4 regions of the Modestobacter sp. SYSU DS0290 genome follow, and region 1 is predicted to be linked to each of the others. Evidence: riboswitches for the same ligand, from Rfam matches in the RefSeq annotation. Region 1 holds a riboswitch; each other region holds the start of a gene.

Region 1 (4,201 bases):
GCGCACCGCCGGGCGGCTGGAGGAGGCGCGGAGCGTCCTGGAGGCGGGCGCGCTGCGCGGCGAGGAGGAGAGCTGGCGCCCGCTGGGCACCCTGCTCGCCGAGGAGTTCGACCACCCGGTCGCCGCCGCGGCCGCCTACCGGGCCGGCATCGACGGCGGTGACCTGCACTGCCACCACGACCTCGGGGTCCTGCTGCTGGACCAGGGCGACGTCGACGGTGCGATCGAGCAGCTGCTGCGCGGCGCCGAGGGGGGCGACCAGCTGGCCGCCCGGGTGCTGCGTCAGCTGCTGGACGCGGAGGGCTGAGTCCCCCGGTCCGCCACCGGCAGGCTCACCACCAGCCGGCGAAGTGGTGCACCGGGCCGTGCCCGGAGCCGACTCCGAGCGTCTCCCCCGCGGTCAGCGCGGCCTGCAGGTAGTCCCGGGCCCGGTCGACCAGGGGCGCCCAGTCCACCGGCCGTCCCGCCTGCCGCTCCTGGGCGGCCAGCGCTGCCAGCGCCGAGGAGAGCGTGCAGCCGGTGCCGTGGGTCGACGTCGTCACCACCCGCGGGCGCCGGGTCTCGACCACGCGGTCGGCGGTGACCAGCACGTCGACGCTCTCGTCCCCGCCCAGGTGCCCACCCTTGAGTAGCACCGCGGCCGGGCCCAGCGCCAGCAGCGCCCGTGCCTGCTCCGGCAGCTCGTCCACCGTGGTGGCCGGCGCGACGTCCAGCAGCGCCGCGGCCTCCGGCACGTTCGGGGTGATCAGGTCGCTGACCGGCAGCAGGTCGGTGCGCACGGCGGCGACCGCCTCCTCCGAGATCAGCCGGTCCCCGCTGGTCGCCACCATCACCGGGTCGCAGACCACCGGACCGCCCGGCCGCTCGGCCAGCGCGGCGGCCACCTCGCGGACCACCTCCGCGGTGCCGAGCATGCCGAGCTTGGTGGCGTGCACCGTCACGTCGGCGAACAGGGTGCGCAGCTGCTCCCCGACGAACTCCGCCGGGACGCCGTGCACGCCGGTGACGCCGCGGGTGTTCTGCGCGGTGAGCGCGGTGAGCACCGCGGTGCCGTAGGTGCCCAGCGCGCTGAAGGTCTTCAGATCGGCCTGGATGCCGGCCCCGCCGCTGGGGTCGGAGCCGGCGACGGTGAGGGCGACGGCGGCGGTCATCGGTCGATCAGCTCCCGGGTCAGGGTGGTGCGCAGTGCGTGGGCGGCGGCCGCGGGGTCGGCGGCGGCGCAGATCTCGGAGACGACACAGACCCCGTCGACCCCGGTGGCGGCGACCTGGGCGGCGTTCGCGGCGGAGATGCCACCGATCGCGACGGCGGCCACCCCGCCGGCGTGCGCCCGGGCGGCGAGTGCGCGGGTGCCGGCCAGCCCGAGCCCGGTGCCGGCGTCGGGCTTGGTCGGGGTGGCCCACACCGGGCTCAGCCCGACCAGGTCCACGGTCCCCCGCGGCAGCGCGAGCACCTCCGTGAGGTCGGCGTCGTCCCCCACGGAGACACCGAGGACGGCGTCCGGGCCGAGCAACGCCCGCACCTCGGTGGCCGGCAGGTCGTCCTGCCCGACGTGCACCCCGTCGGCGCCGGCGATCAGCGCCACGTCGACGGCGTCGTTGACCACCAGCGCCACCTCCGGCGGGAGGACCTGCTGCACCGCGCGGGTGAGCGCCAGCAGGTCGCGCCGGCTCGCGGTCTTGTCCCGCACCTGCACCGCGGTCACCCCGCCGGCGACCGCGGCCGCCACCACCTCCGGCACCGACCGCGGCGCGCAGAGCAGCGTGTCGGTGACCAGGTAGAGGGTGGGGTCGAACGCCCGCCGCATCAGGCGGTGCGGACGTCGGCGCGGCTGAGCGCCTCGCCGTCGATGGCGTCGAGGGCGTCCAGCCACTGCGGGGCGAAGGTGCCCGGCCCGTCGGCGAGGTCGGCGGCGACCTCGGCGGCCAGCGCCACGTGCGCGTGGGCGGCGACGGTGCCCAGCAGCGGGTCGCCGGTGGCGGCGACGTAGGCGGCGGTGAGCGCCCCCAGGGCGCAGCCGGCGCCGGTCGTCCGGGTGAGCAGTGCCGAACCACCGCCGACGCGCAGCGTCCGCTCGCCGTCGGTGACGACGTCCACCGGCCCGCTGACCGCGACCACGCCGCCGGTGCGCCGGGCCAGCGTCGCGGCGACCTCCACCGCGTCGTCCGGGTCGGCGGTGCTGTCCACCCCACGGCCACCCGCGCCGGCCCCGGCCAGGGCGAGCACCTCGGAGGCGTTGCCGCGGACCACGGTGGGTCGCAGCTCCACCAGGTCGGCGGCGAGCGCGGTGCGGAACCCGAGTCCGCCGACGGCGACCGGGTCGAGCACCCACGGAGTGCCCGCCTCGCCCGCGGCCCGGGCGGCCAGGCGCATCGCGTCGGCCGTGCGCTGGGAGACGGTGCCGACGTTGACCAGCACCGCGGAGGCGACGGCGGCGAACTCGCCGGCCTCGGCCGGGTCGTCGACCATCGCCGGGGCCGCGCCCACGGCGAGCAGCGCGTTGGCGGTGATCGCCTGGACCACGGTGTTGGTGAGGCAGTGCACCAGGGGTGCGGTGTCGCGCAGCGCCTCGCGGGCGGTGCGCAGGGAACTGGCGTCCACGCGTGACATCCCTTCGCCAGTGCGAACTGGAGCAGGTTCGACGGGTGTGTTCTCAGTCCCGGCGGGACACCCCGTGTCAGGACAGCGACGCTAACACCGCACCGCGGCCACCCGGCGGGGAGCGGCTTGCGACCATGGGTCGGTGACCGCCACACCCCGCCTGCGTCAGGCACCGTTCGCCGAGCTGACACCGGCCGAGCTCTACGGGATCCTCCGGCTGCGGGTCGACGTCTTCGTCGTCGAGCAGGCCTGCCCCTATCCGGAGCTCGACGGCCGCGACACCGAGCCGACCACCGAGCACCTCTGGTTCGCCGCCGACGACGGCACGGTGCTGGCCACGATCCGGGTGCTGCACAACGGTGAGGACCGCGCCATCGGCCGGGTGGCCACTGCCGTGGGCGCGCGTGGCCGCGGGCTGTCGGCCGACCTGATCCGCCGCGGCATCGAGCTGTGCGACGGTCGCACGATCGACATCGGCGCCCAGGCGTACCTGGAGAGCTGGTACGAGCGCTTCGGCTTCCGCCGGTCGGGTCCGGACTACGACGAGGACGGCATCCTGCACCTGCCGATGCGGCTGCCGGCGGCGCCGGGCTGAGCAGGGGTGGAGTCGGCGGCCTGGCCGACACCGCGTCACCAGGCCGCCCCGATGGCCGCCCGACCAGTCACCCAGTGGAGTGGCACCGTGACGGGTGGTCTTCCGGCGCCGGTCGCCCCGGTCCTAGCCTCGGGCCCGCAGGGGGTGACCGGAGCGGCCGTCCTCCCGGAGCCCCGGAGAGCCAGGCATGACGAAGGTGACGCCCCGCCGTCCCAGCCGTCGCGCGACGCGACGGGGGGCGGTCATGTCCGCGGCCGGTGCGCTGGTGCTCGCCACCGCCCTGGTGTGGCAGTCGGCCTACGCGGGGTTCACCGTCACCACCGGCGCCCTCGCGCTGCCCACCGTGAGCACCGGGACAGTGGTCCTGTCCGACGACGCCGGCGGCACCATGTTCACGATCCCGGACCTGAAGCGAGGAGGCACCGGCACCCGGTGCATCACGGTGACCTCCACCGGCACCGTGCCGGCGAGCGTCCGCATGTACGTCACCGGACGTTCGGACTCCAACGGCCTGGCCGACGCCCTGAGGCTCACGGTCCGGATCGGCACCGGCGGCGGGTACGCCGACTGCGCGGGCTTCCGCTCGAACGCGTCGGTGTACGACGGAACGCTGGCCGCCTTCCCCGCGGACCGGTGGGCCGACGGCCGGGGCGACTGGACGACGTCGGGCGACCCGGCCGGCGACCAGCGGACCTACGAGATCACCTACACCCTCCCGGTCAACAGCCCGGGCAGGGTGCAGGGCGGGTCGGCGACGGTGACCTTCGTCTGGGAGGCCCAGTCCCGATGAGTGCCTCCCCGGATGTCACGCCGGTGACCGCCACCTGGCGGCAGAGCCGCACGGCGCTCGCCGGCACGGTCCTGGCGCGCACCGTGCTGGGCACCCTGGTGCTGCTCGTCCTCGTCTCGGTGGCGCCGGCCGTGGCCGGCTGGCAGTCCACCGTGGTGCTCTCCGGCTCCATGGCACCGGGCGTGCAGCCCGGCGACGTGGCACTGGTCCGGCCG
Region 2 (4,201 bases), on a different contig from region 1:
GCCAGGCCACCGACAGGCCGATGAGCCCGCCCCCGGCGACGACGACGTCGAGGCTCACGGCGCGCCCCCGAGCTGCCGCAGCAACTCCCGGGTGGCGGCGGCCGGGTCGGCGGCGGCGGAGACCGCGCCCACGACGGCGACCCCGGCGGCGCCGGCGGCCAGCAGCTCCGGCACCCGCGCGGCGGTGACCCCGCCGATGGCGACCACCGGGACGTCGACGGCGGCGGCGACCTCGGCGATGCCGGCCGGGCCGAGCGCGTCGGGCAGCCCGGTCTTGGTCGTCGTCGGCCAGGCGGGGCCGACGCCGAGGTAGTCGGCGCCCTCGGCGACCAGCCGGCGGGCGAGGTCCGGGTCGCGGCAGGTGCCGCCGAGCAGGTGCCCGGGGCCGGCGACCCGGCGGGCGGCGGCCAGCGGCAGGTCACCGGCGCCCAGGTGGGTCCCGTCGGCGCCGACCGCCAGGGCGACGTCCACCCGGTCGTTGACCAGGCAGGTCGCCCCGGCTGGGGCGCAGACCGCCACGACGGCGCGGGCGAACTCGTACAGCTCCCGGTCGGTGCCGCCCTTGGCGCGGACCTGCACGACCGGCGCCCCGGCGGCGACGGCGGCCTCGACCGCGGCCAGCGCCGCCGGCCCGCCGCGGGCGTCGGTGAGCACGTGCAGCCGGCCCAGGGTCACGACCGGCGCCCCCGCAGCAGCGCCGGGGCCCGCACGACCAGGGTGAGGAGCACGGCCACCGCCAGGCTGACCAGCGACGCCGACCAGCCGTTGGCCGGGTCGATGCCCAGGTCGGTCTGCCGCGCGGTCCACCACGCCGTCCAGCTCGCTCCCGGGCCGGCGAAGTACGTGGGCAGGGTGAGCTGGTAGGCGATGAAGCCCGCCACCCACGGCAGCAGCAGCTCCAGGCGGGCGGGTGCCGTGTCGGAGGTGTCCCAGGCCCCGCGGGGGAGCAGCCAGTAGGCCACCAGGAACACCCCGGCCAGCGGCACGAACACCGCGCCGATCAGGAAGAGGAACGGCTCGTAGGCGGCGATGTCGAAGGTCAGCGCCAGCACGGTGGCCACCGCGCCGACGACCAGGACGAGCACCCGCCGGTCGGCCCGGGCGACGACGTTCTGCGCGGAGACCGCCGTCGAGTACAGGTTCGCGAACGCCTCGTCCAGCTCGACGACGACCAGCAGCAGCACCGCCAGCGCGCCCAGCGGCACGGCCAGCAGGGCGTCGACGACGTCCAGGCCGGCGCTGCCGTAGGCGGCCAGCGCGAGCACGCCGAGGGTGAACATCACGACGGTGGCGATGCCGTACCCCACGCTCGCGCCGACGCCGGCGGCCCGGCTGCTGCGCACGTGCCGGCTGTAGTCGGCAGCCAGCGGGATCCAGGAGACCGGCAGGGCGATGACGATGTCGGCCGCCGTCCAGAACGAGGTGGCGCTGCCCTCGGTGAGCTCGGGGAGCGGCTCGCGGAGCACCTGCACGTAGAGGTAGACCAGCGCGGCGAGCGCCGCCCACACCGCGTAGCGGGCGAGCACCCGGACGACGCCCAGCGGCCGCAGCGCCATGGCGGTGGCCAGCACGCCGGCGCCGAGGACGAAGGGCCAGCGCGGGGCGTCGAGCACCCGGGAGGCGGCCTCGGCGATGATCACGATCTCGAAGGTGGCCCAGCCGATGCACTGCACGAGGTTCAGCGCGGTGGGCAGGTAGGAGCTGCGCCGGCCGAGCAGGCCGCGCAGCAGCACCATGGCCGGCACCTGCTCGCGGGCGCCGGCCGCGGCGGTGGCGCCGAGCAGGGCCGCGCCGATGACGGCGCCGACGACGATGGCGCCGATCGTGACCGCGAGCGAGCGACCGGGCAGGACCACGTAGACCGCGGCGACCGGCAGCAGCAGGCTGATCCCGAGGTTGCCCCACAGGCCCAGCGAGTCGCGCAGGCCGAGGGTGCGCGGGGGCGCCTCGGTGAGGGTGAGGGGGGCGTCCCCGGCCACGGGGGACGGGTGGGTGGGGGTGCTCATCAGGTGTCGCTCCCTACGCCGGCATTACCCGGTCAGGTTCCAGCGGTCGGCGGCGCTCAGCCGCCCTCTCAGCCCGGTTCCGCCCGAGCTCCCGCACATGGCATCGGCCATGACGCCCGTCACCCTAGGCCACCGGGGCGCGCGGACCCGCCGCCGGGGAACCCCGCCGTCCGGAACTCGGCTGCCGGGGGCCGGTCTGGCTAGAGTCCCGCCCGTGCCGGTCGACGAGCTGCTGTCCCGTTCCCCCATCGCCTGGCGGGCTGCCACCGCGCACCCGTTCCTGACCGGGGTGCGCGAGGGGACCGTGCCGGTCGCGGCCTTCGACACCTGGCTGGTGCAGGACGCCCGGTTCGTGGCCGACCTGCTGCGCTTCCAGGCCCGGTTGCTGGCCCGCGCGCCCCGCCCGGCGCAGGCGGTGCTGGCCGGGGGCCTGGTCGCGCTGGTCGAGGAGCTGGCCTGGTTCGAGCAGCTGGCCGGAGCCCGCGGCCTGGACCTGGAGGCGCCGACACGGTCGGCCACCACCGCCTACGCCGAGCTGCTGGCCCGGCTCGACGGCGCCGACGTCCCGACCGGCCTCACCGCGCTGTGGACGATCGAGCGCACCTACCTCGACGCCTGGTCCGGCGCGCTCCCCGGCGCACCGCAGTACCGGGAGTTCGTCGAGCACTGGACCGCGCCGGGCTTCGCCGGGTACGTGGCCGGGCTCGCCGCGGCCGCCGACGCGTTCCCGGCGGCCGCCGCCGACGCGGAGGCGGTGTTCGCCGAGGTGGTCACCGCGGAGATCGCCTTCTGGGACATGGCGATGGAGGCGGCGGGGGCCGCGGCGTGAGCGTCGCCGCGGAGCTGTGGGCCGCCGACGCCGATCTGGCCGCGGCTGCGCTGGCGCACCCGTTCGTGCAGGGCATCGCCGACGGCACGCTGCCCCGGGAGCGGTTCGCCGGGTACGTGGCCCAGGACGCCTTCTTCCTCGACGCCTTCGCCCGCGCCTACCGGCTGGGTGCGGAGAGCAGCGGTGACCCCGGGGTGACCGCGGTGCTCGCCGACCTGCGGGCCGGGGTGCAGGAGGAGCTGCGGCTGCACGGCGGTTACGCGCAGCAGTGGGGGATCGACCTCGCCGACGTGCAGCCGCTACCGGCGACGTCGGCCTACACGGAGTTCCTCCTCGATGCCGCCGGGCGGGGGGACCCGGCGCTGACCTGCGCGGCGATGACCCCGTGCATGCGGCTGTACGCCCACCTCGGCCAGCAGCTGGCCGACCGGGCGCACGGGCCCTACCGGGAGTGGGTGGACACCTACGCCGCCCCGCAGTTCGAGGAGCTGGCCGCCACCCTGGAGCGGCTGCTCGACCGGCTGTGCGCCGACGCGTCCGAGGACCGGCTCACCGCGGTGCGGGCCGCCCACCGCCGGGCCATGGAGCTGGAGGTCGGCTTCTTCGACGCCGCGTGGAGCGGTGCCTGAGGTGGCAGGGCTCCTGACGGCCGAGGAGCTGCTCGTCGGCTACGCGGAGGGCGAGCCGGTCTGCGCGCCGGTCAGCGTCACGGTGCCGCCCGGGACCGCGCTGGGGCTGGTGGGGCCGAACGGCGCGGGCAAGTCGACCGTGCTGCAGACCCTGGTCGGGCTGCTCCCGCCGCTGGGCGGCACGGTGCGCTACGCCGGGGAACCGGTCGACGAGCGCTCGGCGGCCTTCCGCGCCGAGGTGGCCACCGTGCTGGACGAGGACGCCTTCTTCCCGGCGCTCACCGGGGTGGAACACCTGCTGCTGACCGCCCGCGGGCACGGCGTGGCCGACCCTGAGGACGTCGTCGCCCGGGAGGTCGAGGCGTTTGGGCTGGCCGGGCGGGCCGAGGCGCTGCCCTCGGCGGTCTCCTCCGGGCAGCGGCGGCGGCTCGCGCTGGCCGCGGCGCTGGTGCGCCCGGCCCGGCTGCTGGTGCTCGACGAGCCCGAGCGCCGGCTGGACACCGGGATGCGCCGGCAGCTGGCCGCCCGGCTGCGCGACGACGTCGCCGCCGGCGCCACGGTGGTGTTCGCCAGCCACGACCCGGAGTTCCTCCGCACCCTGGCCGACGCCGTGCTGGTCGTCGACGACGAGGAGTGCCCGCTGGTCTCCCCGGACGACGCCGTCGCCGCGCTGTCCGAGGGCTGAGCGTTGACCGCCGTCGTCGCCGTCGTCGCCGGGACCGCGGGGCTCAGCGGCG
Region 3 (4,201 bases), on a different contig from region 1:
GCGACCATCTGGAACACCGCGACCACCTGCCCGCTGCGGGCCGGGCTCACATCGCCCACCACCGCGGCCGGCACGCTGGCCAGCAGCGAGGCGGCCAGGCCGAAGCTGGCCATGGAGAGCAGGAACGCACCCGTCGCCGGCGGCAGCACCAGCACGGCGAGCGACGCGGTGGCCAGGGCCGAGCCGAGGACCAGCGAAGGGCGGCGGCCCCAGCGGTCGGCGAGCGCCCCGGCGCGCAGCAGGCCGACCGCCTGGGCCACCGACCCGGCCAGCAGCCCGGCACCGGCCCAGGCGACCGTCTTGCCGAGCTCCTCGGTCACGTACAGCGGCACCAGCGAGTTGCGCACCCCGAACAGCACCCAGCCCACGCCGAGGTTGGCCACCAGCGCGGCCAGGTAGGCCCGCGAGCGCAGCGCCGCCCGGAGGCCTCCGCTGGGCGCCTCCACGCCGGGGGCGGCCGCCGTGTCGGCTCCGCCGCCCTGGTCGACGCCGGAGGCCACCGGCGCGGCCGGCACCTCGACTGCCGGTCGCGTGGGGGTCCGCAGCAGGACCAGCGCGACCGCCCCGGCGACCAGCAGGAAGCCGGCGTAGACGAAGAACGGCAGCCGTGGGGAGACCTCGGCGAGGAAGCCGCCGGCGCCCGGACCGGCGATGCCGCCGAGGATGAAGCCGCCCTGGTAGGTGGCCGCGGCCCGGCCGCGCTGGGCGGGCGGGGCGGTGCGCAGCAGCAGCGACAGCGCGGCCACGGTGAACATCGCGCTGCCCACCCCGCCGGCCGCGCGCAGCGCGACGAACACCGGGTAGCTGCCGGCGAGCCCGGCCGCGCCGGTGGTGACCGCGACGATCAGCAGCCCGGCCGCCAGCACCACCCGCTCGCCGATCCGCTCGACCAGCGAGCCACCGGCGAACGCGGAGACGAACCGGAAGAAGGCGAACGCGCTGATCGCGAAGCCGACCGCCGTCGTCCCCACCCCGTAGGACCGGGCGAACAGCGGGATCGCCGGCGCGACCACGCCGAAGCCCAGCGCGACGACGAAGGCGACGATGGCGAGGACGCCGACCTCGCGGGGCAGTGCGGTCTCCCCGCGGTGGCGTCGCACGAGGAGCGATCCTGACACGGCCCCCCGACCGTTATGGCGTGAGCACCAGCCGGCCGGCGACGTCGCCGGCGCGCAGCCGCTCCAGCGCGTCGTTGACCTGGCTCAACGGCAGCGTGCCGGCCACCGGGGGAGCGAGCTGGCCGGCCGCGGCCAGGGCCACCGCCTGCTCCAGTTCGGCCAGGGTGTTGCCCACGCTGGAGAGCACCCGCTGCTCGGCCACGACCATCGCCAGCGGGCTCACGGTGAGGGAGTCGGCGCTGTAGCCGACCAGGACCAGCCGGCCGCGCCGGCCCAGCACCGCGGTGGACAGCTCCAGCGTGGCGGTCACGCCGGCCAGCTCCACGACGACGTCGGCGCCCTGGCCCCCGGAGAGCCGGGTCACGGTGTCGGCCAGGTCGGCGGGGGAGACCGCTGCCGTCGCCCCGGCCGCGCGGGCGGCGGCGCGGCGGGCGTCGTCCCGGCTGACCGCGACGACGGTGGCGCCCCGGCGCCGGGCCTCCTGCACCGCGGCCAGCCCCACTCCACCGCTGCCCATGACCACCAGCAGATCGCCCGGCTCGACGGCGGCCTCGGTCAGCGCGTGCACCGCGGTCGTGCCGGCGCAGCACAGCGGCGCGGCCGCCGCGAACGACAGCTCGTCGGGCAGCCGCACCAGGCAGTGCGCCGGGACGACGAGCTGCTCGGCGAAGGCGCCGTCGGCGGCGAAGGCGAGCACGCCCCGGGGTGCCAGGCAGAGGTTCTGCCGGCCGCGCAGGCACCAGCGGCACGCGCCGCAGAAGAGGTAGTAGTAGACGGCCACCCGGTCGCCCGGGGCCCACCCGGTGACCGCGGAGCCGACCGCCTCGACCGTGCCGGCGGCCTCGTGGCCCAGCGTCATCGGGGTCTTCGCCGGCGCGTACAGCCCGTCGGTGAAGTGCAGTTCGGTGCCGCAGACCCCGGCGGCGCCGATGCGCACGCGCACCTCGTCCGGGCCGGGCTCGGGCACCGGGACGTCGTCCAGGGCCAGTGGCTGGTGTGCCGCGTGGAAACGGGCAGCGAGCATCGGGCAGCTCCCTCCGCCGGTACGAACCGGATCAGGTTGGACGGTCGGCGGGGATCGTCCGCCGTCTCAGCCCGCGCCCGGGCTCCCGTGTGCAGCGCAGAACCTACCCGGCGTGCCCGAAGGGCTCGACGCGGCGCAGGAACGAGCGGATCGCCAGGTGGTGCGAGAGCGGCTCGCGGTGGTCGTCGCACGCCGTCCAGACCTTCTCCCGGTCCGGCGTGTGCAGCTTCGGGTTGTTCCAGACCAGCCGCCAGCGGGCGGGGTGGGTGCAGCCCTTGCCCGAGCAGATCACCGGGGTCGTCGCTTCGGTCACCCGCGCAGTCTGCCGGGCGCCCCTGCCGCCGAACGTGGTGGCCGGACTCCCTGCCGATGACCCGGAGTGTCCGCTCGCGGTGCGGTCGGGCTCGGCACTGGACGCGCTGGCGACCGATGAGCTGCACGGGTCGTGCATCGGGCACTGCTGACCTGAGCCGACGAGCTGGCCTGCCCGGCGCACGGTTCCGTTCCACCGGGCCGGGGTATCCGCACGCCCATGACTGAGACCAAGCCGCTCGCCCTGGTCACCGGTGCCTCCAGCGGCATCGGGCTGGAGCTCGCCAAGCAGTTCGCCCAGCACGGCTACGACGTCGTGGTGAACGCCGAGGACCACACCATCGACACCGCTGCGGCGAAGGTGCGCGCCGAGGGCACCGAGGTGATCCCCGTCCAGGCGGACCTCCGCACCCCGGAGGGCATCGAGCAGCTGTGGACCCGGGTCCAGGGCCTCGGGCGGCCGCTGCACGCCGCCGCGCTCAACGCCGGCGTCGGTCGCGGCGGCGCCTTCGTCGACACCGACTGGGCCGACGACCTCGAGGTCATGCAGCTCAACGTCGTCTCCACCGCCGCCCTGCTGAAGCTGGTGCTGGTGGAGATGACCGGCCGCAACGAGGGCCGGGTGTTGGTGACCTCCTCGATCGCCGCCACCATGCCCGGGGCCTACCAGCCGGTGTACAACGCCTCGAAGTCCTTCGTCCAGTCGCTGACCGAGGCCGTGCAGCAGGAGCTCAAGGACTCCGCCGTCACCATCACCTCGCTGATGCCCGGCCCGACGGACACCGACTTCTTCCGGCGGGCCGACCTGGAGGACACCGCCATGGGCAAGGGCCCCAAGGACGGCGCCGCCGAGGTCGCCGAGCAGGGCTTCGAGGCGATGATGAAGGGCGAGAAGCAGGTCGTCGCCGCCTCGCTGATGACCAAGGCGCAGGGCGCGATGAACAAGGTCCTGCCGGATGCCTTCAAGACCTCCGCGCACGAGGCGATGGCCAAGCCGCGCGACTGACCTCCCGCCCGACCGCTCCGCACGGCGCCCCTCCCGGTCCGCCGGGACGGGCGTCGTCCGGTCCGGGCTTCCGCTGAGCGGAGGCCGACGCAGCGCCGGCACGGGGGTGGGCTGGCACAGTGAGTGCATGGACGACGTCGTCATCTGTTCCCCGGTGCGCACGCCCGTCGGCCGCATGGGCGGCGTCTTCGCCGGCCTGAGCGCCAACCAGCTCGCCGCCACCGCGCTGCGGGCCATCGCCGAGCGGACCGGCTTGGCCGAGGGCGAGGTCGACGACGTCGTGCTCGGCCACTGCAACCCCAGCGGTGAGAACCCCGCCATCGGCCGCATCGCCGCGCTCGACGCGGGGCTGGGGGTCCAGGTGCCGGGGCTGCAGATCGACCGGCGCTGCGGGTCCGGGCTGCAGGCGGTCATCTACGCGGCCATGCAGGTGGCCTCCGGCGCCGGGAAGGTGGTGATCGCCGGCGGCGTGGAGTCGATGAGCAACGTCGAGCACTACGCACTCGGGCTGCGCACCGGCGCCAAGGGTGACGGCGTGATGCTGCACGACCGCCTCGCCCGCGCCCGCGAGACCGCCGGCGGCGTCGACCACCCGGTGCCCGGTGGCATGCTGGAGACCGCGGAGAACGTGCGCCGCGAGCACGGCATCGACCGGCTGGAGCAGGACGCCTGGGCACTCCGCTCGCAGCAGGCGGCGGGCGCCGCGATCCGCGAGGGCCGGTTCGAGGACGAGATCATCGG
Region 4 (4,201 bases), 130 kb from region 1:
CCTGGCCCGTCGGACCGTCGGCCACCGGCTCGTCCGCTACCGGTGCAGGGACGGTCAGGAGTGCGTCGGCTCCCCTGGTGCCACCGTCTGCGCCAGCTCGGTCACCGGCAGGTACACCCGCCCGCCCTCGTCGCGGAACTGGGCGGACTTCTCCGCCATCCCGGCCCGCAGCGCCTCCGCGTCGTCCAGCCCCTTCCGGGCGGCGTAGGCGCGCACGTCCTGGCTGATCCGCATCGAGCAGAAGTGCGGTCCGCACATCGAGCAGAAGTGCGCCGTCTTCGCCGCCGGCGCCGGCAGCGTCTCGTCGTGCATCTCCCGGGCCGTGGTCGGGTCGAGCGAGAGGTTGAACTGGTCCTCCCAGCGGAACTCGAACCGGGCATCGGACAGTGCGTCGTCCCAGGCCTGGGCACCGGGGTGCCCCTTGGCCAGGTCTGCGGCGTGCGCGGCGATCTTGTAGGTGATGACGCCGTCCTTGACGTCGTCCCGGTCCGGCAGGCCGAGGTGCTCCTTGGGCGTGACGTAGCAGAGCATCGCCGTCCCGTACCAGCCGATCATCGCCGCGCCGATCGCGCTGGTGATGTGGTCGTAGCCGGGCGCGACATCGGTGGTCAGCGGGCCCAGGGTGTAGAACGGCGCCTCGTCGCAGACCTCCAGCTGGAGGTCCATGTTCTCCTTGATCTTGTGCATCGGGACGTGCCCCGGCCCCTCGACCATCACCTGCACGTCGTGCTCCCAGGCGATCTTCGTGAGCTCGCCGAGCGTGCGCAGCTCGCTGAACTGGGCCTCGTCGTTGGCGTCGGCGATGCAGCCGGGGCGCAGCCCGTCGCCGAGGGAGAACGTCACGTCGTAGGCGGCCATCAGCTCGCACATCTCGCGGAAGTGCGTGTAGAGGAAGTTCTCCTCGTGGTGCGCCAGGCACCACGCCGCCATGATCGACCCGCCGCGGGACACGATCCCGGTCTTGCGCCCGGCGGCCAGCGGCACGTACCGCAGCAGCACCCCGGCGTGCACGGTCACGTAGTCGACGCCCTGCTCGAACTGCTCGACCAGGGTGTCCCGGTAGATCTCCCAGGACAGGTCCTCGGCCTTGCCGTTCACCTTCTCCAGCGCCTGGTAGATCGGCACCGTCCCGATCGGGACGGCGCTGTTGCGGATGATCCACTCGCGGGTGGTGTGGATGTTCCGGCCGGTGGAGAGGTCCATGACCGTGTCCGCGCCCCACCGGGTCGCCCAGGTCATCTTCGCGACCTCCTCCTCGATGGAGGAGGCGACCGCGCTGTTGCCGATGTTGGCGTTGATCTTGACCAGGAGGTTGCGGCCGATCGCCATCGGCTCGGACTCCGGGTGGTTCACGTTGGCCGGCAGGACGGCGCGGCCGCGCGCGATCTCGCTGCGGACGTGCTCGACGGGGACGCCCTCGCGCAGCGCCACGAACTCCATCTCGGCGGTCACCTCGCCCCGGCGGGCGTACGCCAGCTGGGTCACCGTGCGTCCGGGCAGCGCTCGCCGCGGCTGGTGGGCCGTGGCGAAGACGCTGTCCAGGTCGCGCCCGTCGTCGGCGCGGCGGCCGTCGTCCACCGGCTGCACGGGGCGGCCGGTGTACGCCTCGGTGTCACCGCGCTCGCCGATCCAGGTCGCGCGCAGCCGGGGCAGGCCCCGGCGGACGTCGGTCACGACGGCGGGGTCCGTGTACGGCCCGGAGGTGTCGTAGAGGACGACGCTGTCGCCGGTGGTGAGCTGGACCTCCCGCATCGGCACCCGCAGATCCGGGCGACTGCCGGCGAGGTACGTCTTGCGGGAGCCGGGGAACGCGCCGTTCTCGGCCTCGGACGGGCTGGGGGCAGCAGTCATCAGGGGTTCCTCCCTACGCCGGTGCGAACCGGATCAGGTACGAACGGTCAGCGGCCGGTCCTGCCGCCCTCTCAGCCTCGGTTCGTGAGGCTCCCGCGGGTCGTGGTCACCCTAGGGCCGCGCTGCTGCCCAGCACCAGCAGCAGTGCGGCTCAGTCGGTGAAGCAGGCGGTCAGCGCAGCCACCATCAGCGGGACGTCGCGGGCGCTGGCCAGCTCCCGCGCCGAGTGCATGGCGAGCATCGGGGCGCCGACGTCCACCGTGGGGATGCCCAGCCGGGTCGCGGTCAGCGGGCCGATCGTCGAGCCGCACGGCAGGTCGGCCCGGGAGACGAAGTGCTGCACCGGCACCCCGGCCCCGGCGCACCGCTCGGCGAACCACCCGCTGGAGGCTGCATCGGTGGCGTAGGCCTGGTTGGCGTTCAGCTTCAGCACCGGGCCACCGCCGAGCACGGGGGCGTGCGCCGGCTCGTGCCGGTCGGACCGGGTCGGGTGCACCGCGTGCGCCATGTCCGCCGACACCAGCCGCGACCGGGCCAGCGCCCGGGGCAGCGCCTGGACGTCGCCGCCGTCGGTGAGGGCCACCAGCCGGGTCACGACGTCCTCCAGGAAGCTGCCGCGTGCCCCGGACATCGAGCCGCTGCCGACCTCCTCGTGGTCGTTGGCGACGAACAGCTGGGTGCGCGGGCCGCCGGTCGCGGCGATCAGCGCCGTCACGCCGGCGTGGCAGCTCGCCTCGTTGTCCAGCCGGGGTGCGGCGATCCAGGTGCCGTCGGCGCCGGTGACCCCGGCCGGCTGGGTGTCGGCGAGCACCAGGTCGTGCCCGACGACGTCGAGCGGGTCGGCGCTGAGCTCGGTGGCGAGCCACTCCAGCAGGTCGGGGTAGTCGAGGTCGTTCGACCAGACCGGCACCAGTTCGCGCTGGGGATCCAGCGTCAGCCCGTCGCGGACGCTGCGGTCGAGGTGGATCGCCAGGGACGGCAGCCGCAGCGGCGCCCCGGGCAGCCGGACCAGCGCCGTCGTCCCTCCGCGCAGCGCGACCCTGCCGGCCACGGTCAGCTCGCGGTCCAGCCAGGTGTGCCACAGCCCGCCGCCGTAGGGCTCGACGCCGACCAGCCGGTAGCCGGCCTGCCGGACGTCGGAGTGCGGGCGCACCTTGAACGTGGGGGAGTCGGTGTGCGCCCCGACCAGCCGCAGCCCGGCCTCGGCGGACGGCGCGCTGCCCACCCGGAAGGCGATCAGGCTGCCGTGCCGGACGACGAAGTGCTCCCCGCCCGGCGCCAACTCCCAGGCGTCGGTCTCGACCAGCTCGGTGAACCCGGCCTCGACCAGGCGGCGGGCCATCTCGGCCACCGCGTGCCCCGGGGAGGGGGAGGCGTCGATGAAGGCGCGCAGGTCGTCGCCGAGGGCGAGGTCGTCGGTCGGGGTCTCCGGCATGCGCCCATCGTGCCCCGGGAGACCGGGGTCGGTGCCGGCGCCCACCCTCGACCAGGTGGACGCCGCGAGCCCGGCCCAGTGCCGGCGGACCTGGGGGGCCACCCGCCTGGCCTGCGTTTCGCCGAGCGGGGGCGGGTAGAGCCACTGCCGTGGCGGACGACGACATCGAGATCCAGGGCCAGGGCGAGCACGAGTACGTGGTGGTGCAGGCCACCGAGGCCGAGGACGTGACCACCTGGTTCAAGCTCACCCCCGAGGTGCTCGACCGGCTGGGCACCGACGACGAGGAGGACGTCGTGCTGCGCACGGTCCGGTTCCTCCGCCGGCACCAGGACGTCGCCGACTTCCCCGACGTCGTCGAGCTGGAGGACGTGATCGCCAGCTACGAGGACTACCTGCCGGCGATGGCCGAGGAGTGACCAGCCGCCGTCCGCGGTGAGATGCTGCGCAGCGTGACGCAGCCCACCGACCCCGCCGCGCTCGCCGACGCCCTCGAGTCGACCGGGTACCTGCCGGACGAGGGCCTGGCGACGGCGGCGTACCTGGCGCTGGTCATGCACCGCCCGCTGTTCCTGGAGGGCGAGGCCGGCGTCGGCAAGACCGCGCTGGCCCGGGCGCTGGCCGAGGTCACCGGCCGCCCGCTGTACCGGCTGCAGTGCTACGAGGGGCTGGAGGCCAGCCACGCCCTCTACGACTGGGACTTCGGCCGGCAGCTGCTGCACCTGCGGGCCGCCGAGGCCGCGCACGCGACCGGTGACACCGAGCAGCTGGAGGCCGGGCTCTACGACCGGCGGTTCCTGCTGGCCCGCCCGCTGCTGCAGGCGCTGGAGGGCTCCCCGTCGGTGCTGCTCGTCGACGAGGTCGACCGGGCCGACGACGAGTTCGAGGCCTTCCTGCTCGAGGTGCTCAGCGACT

The links. A riboswitch is a leader RNA that binds a small molecule or an ion and turns the genes downstream of it on or off. The one in region 1 is predicted to bind thiamine pyrophosphate.
Region 2: linked by a shared signal. The riboswitch ahead of ACI795_RS05025 (purine-cytosine permease family protein) and the one ahead of thiM (hydroxyethylthiazole kinase) in region 1 are both predicted to bind thiamine pyrophosphate.
Region 3: linked by a shared signal. The riboswitch ahead of ACI795_RS11015 (alcohol dehydrogenase catalytic domain-containing protein) and the one ahead of thiM (hydroxyethylthiazole kinase) in region 1 are both predicted to bind thiamine pyrophosphate.
Region 4: linked by a shared signal. The riboswitch ahead of thiC (phosphomethylpyrimidine synthase ThiC) and the one ahead of thiM (hydroxyethylthiazole kinase) in region 1 are both predicted to bind thiamine pyrophosphate.

Annotation. Positions count from the first base shown of each region.
Region 1 covers NZ_JBJHAI010000005.1:169,017-173,217, reverse strand. The annotation lists gene ACI795_RS07270 (tetratricopeptide repeat protein) at 1-307, shown strand, start outside; gene thiD (bifunctional hydroxymethylpyrimidine kinase/phosphomethylpyrimidine kinase) at 333-1,151, opposite strand; gene thiE (thiamine phosphate synthase) at 1,148-1,807, opposite strand; gene thiM (hydroxyethylthiazole kinase) at 1,807-2,601, opposite strand; TPP riboswitch at 2,593-2,685, opposite strand; gene ACI795_RS07250 (GNAT family N-acetyltransferase) at 2,744-3,196, shown strand; gene ACI795_RS07245 (hypothetical protein) at 3,441-3,986, shown strand; gene ACI795_RS07240 (LamG-like jellyroll fold domain-containing protein) at 4,010-4,201, shown strand, end outside.
Region 2 covers NZ_JBJHAI010000003.1:114,060-118,260, forward strand. The annotation lists gene thiO (glycine oxidase ThiO) at 1-58, opposite strand, end outside; gene thiE (thiamine phosphate synthase) at 55-675, opposite strand; gene ACI795_RS05025 (purine-cytosine permease family protein) at 672-2,006, opposite strand; TPP riboswitch at 2,000-2,111, opposite strand; gene ACI795_RS05030 (thiaminase II/PqqC family protein) at 2,221-2,835, shown strand; gene ACI795_RS05035 (TenA family protein) at 2,832-3,464, shown strand; gene ACI795_RS05040 (ABC transporter ATP-binding protein) at 3,466-4,149, shown strand; gene ACI795_RS05045 (DUF6297 family protein) at 4,153-4,201, shown strand, end outside.
Region 3 covers NZ_JBJHAI010000010.1:125,929-130,129, reverse strand. The annotation lists gene ACI795_RS11020 (MFS transporter) at 1-1,100, opposite strand, end outside; gene ACI795_RS11015 (alcohol dehydrogenase catalytic domain-containing protein) at 1,132-2,142, opposite strand; TPP riboswitch at 2,133-2,241, opposite strand; gene ACI795_RS11010 (hypothetical protein) at 2,246-2,455, opposite strand; gene ACI795_RS11005 (SDR family NAD(P)-dependent oxidoreductase) at 2,675-3,460, shown strand; gene ACI795_RS11000 (acetyl-CoA C-acetyltransferase) at 3,588-4,201, shown strand, end outside.
Region 4 covers NZ_JBJHAI010000005.1:41,297-45,497, reverse strand. The annotation lists gene thiC (phosphomethylpyrimidine synthase ThiC) at 55-1,851, opposite strand; TPP riboswitch at 1,845-1,958, opposite strand; gene ACI795_RS06675 (M18 family aminopeptidase) at 2,003-3,286, opposite strand; gene ACI795_RS06670 (hypothetical protein) at 3,436-3,705, shown strand; gene ACI795_RS06665 (AAA family ATPase) at 3,739-4,201, shown strand, end outside.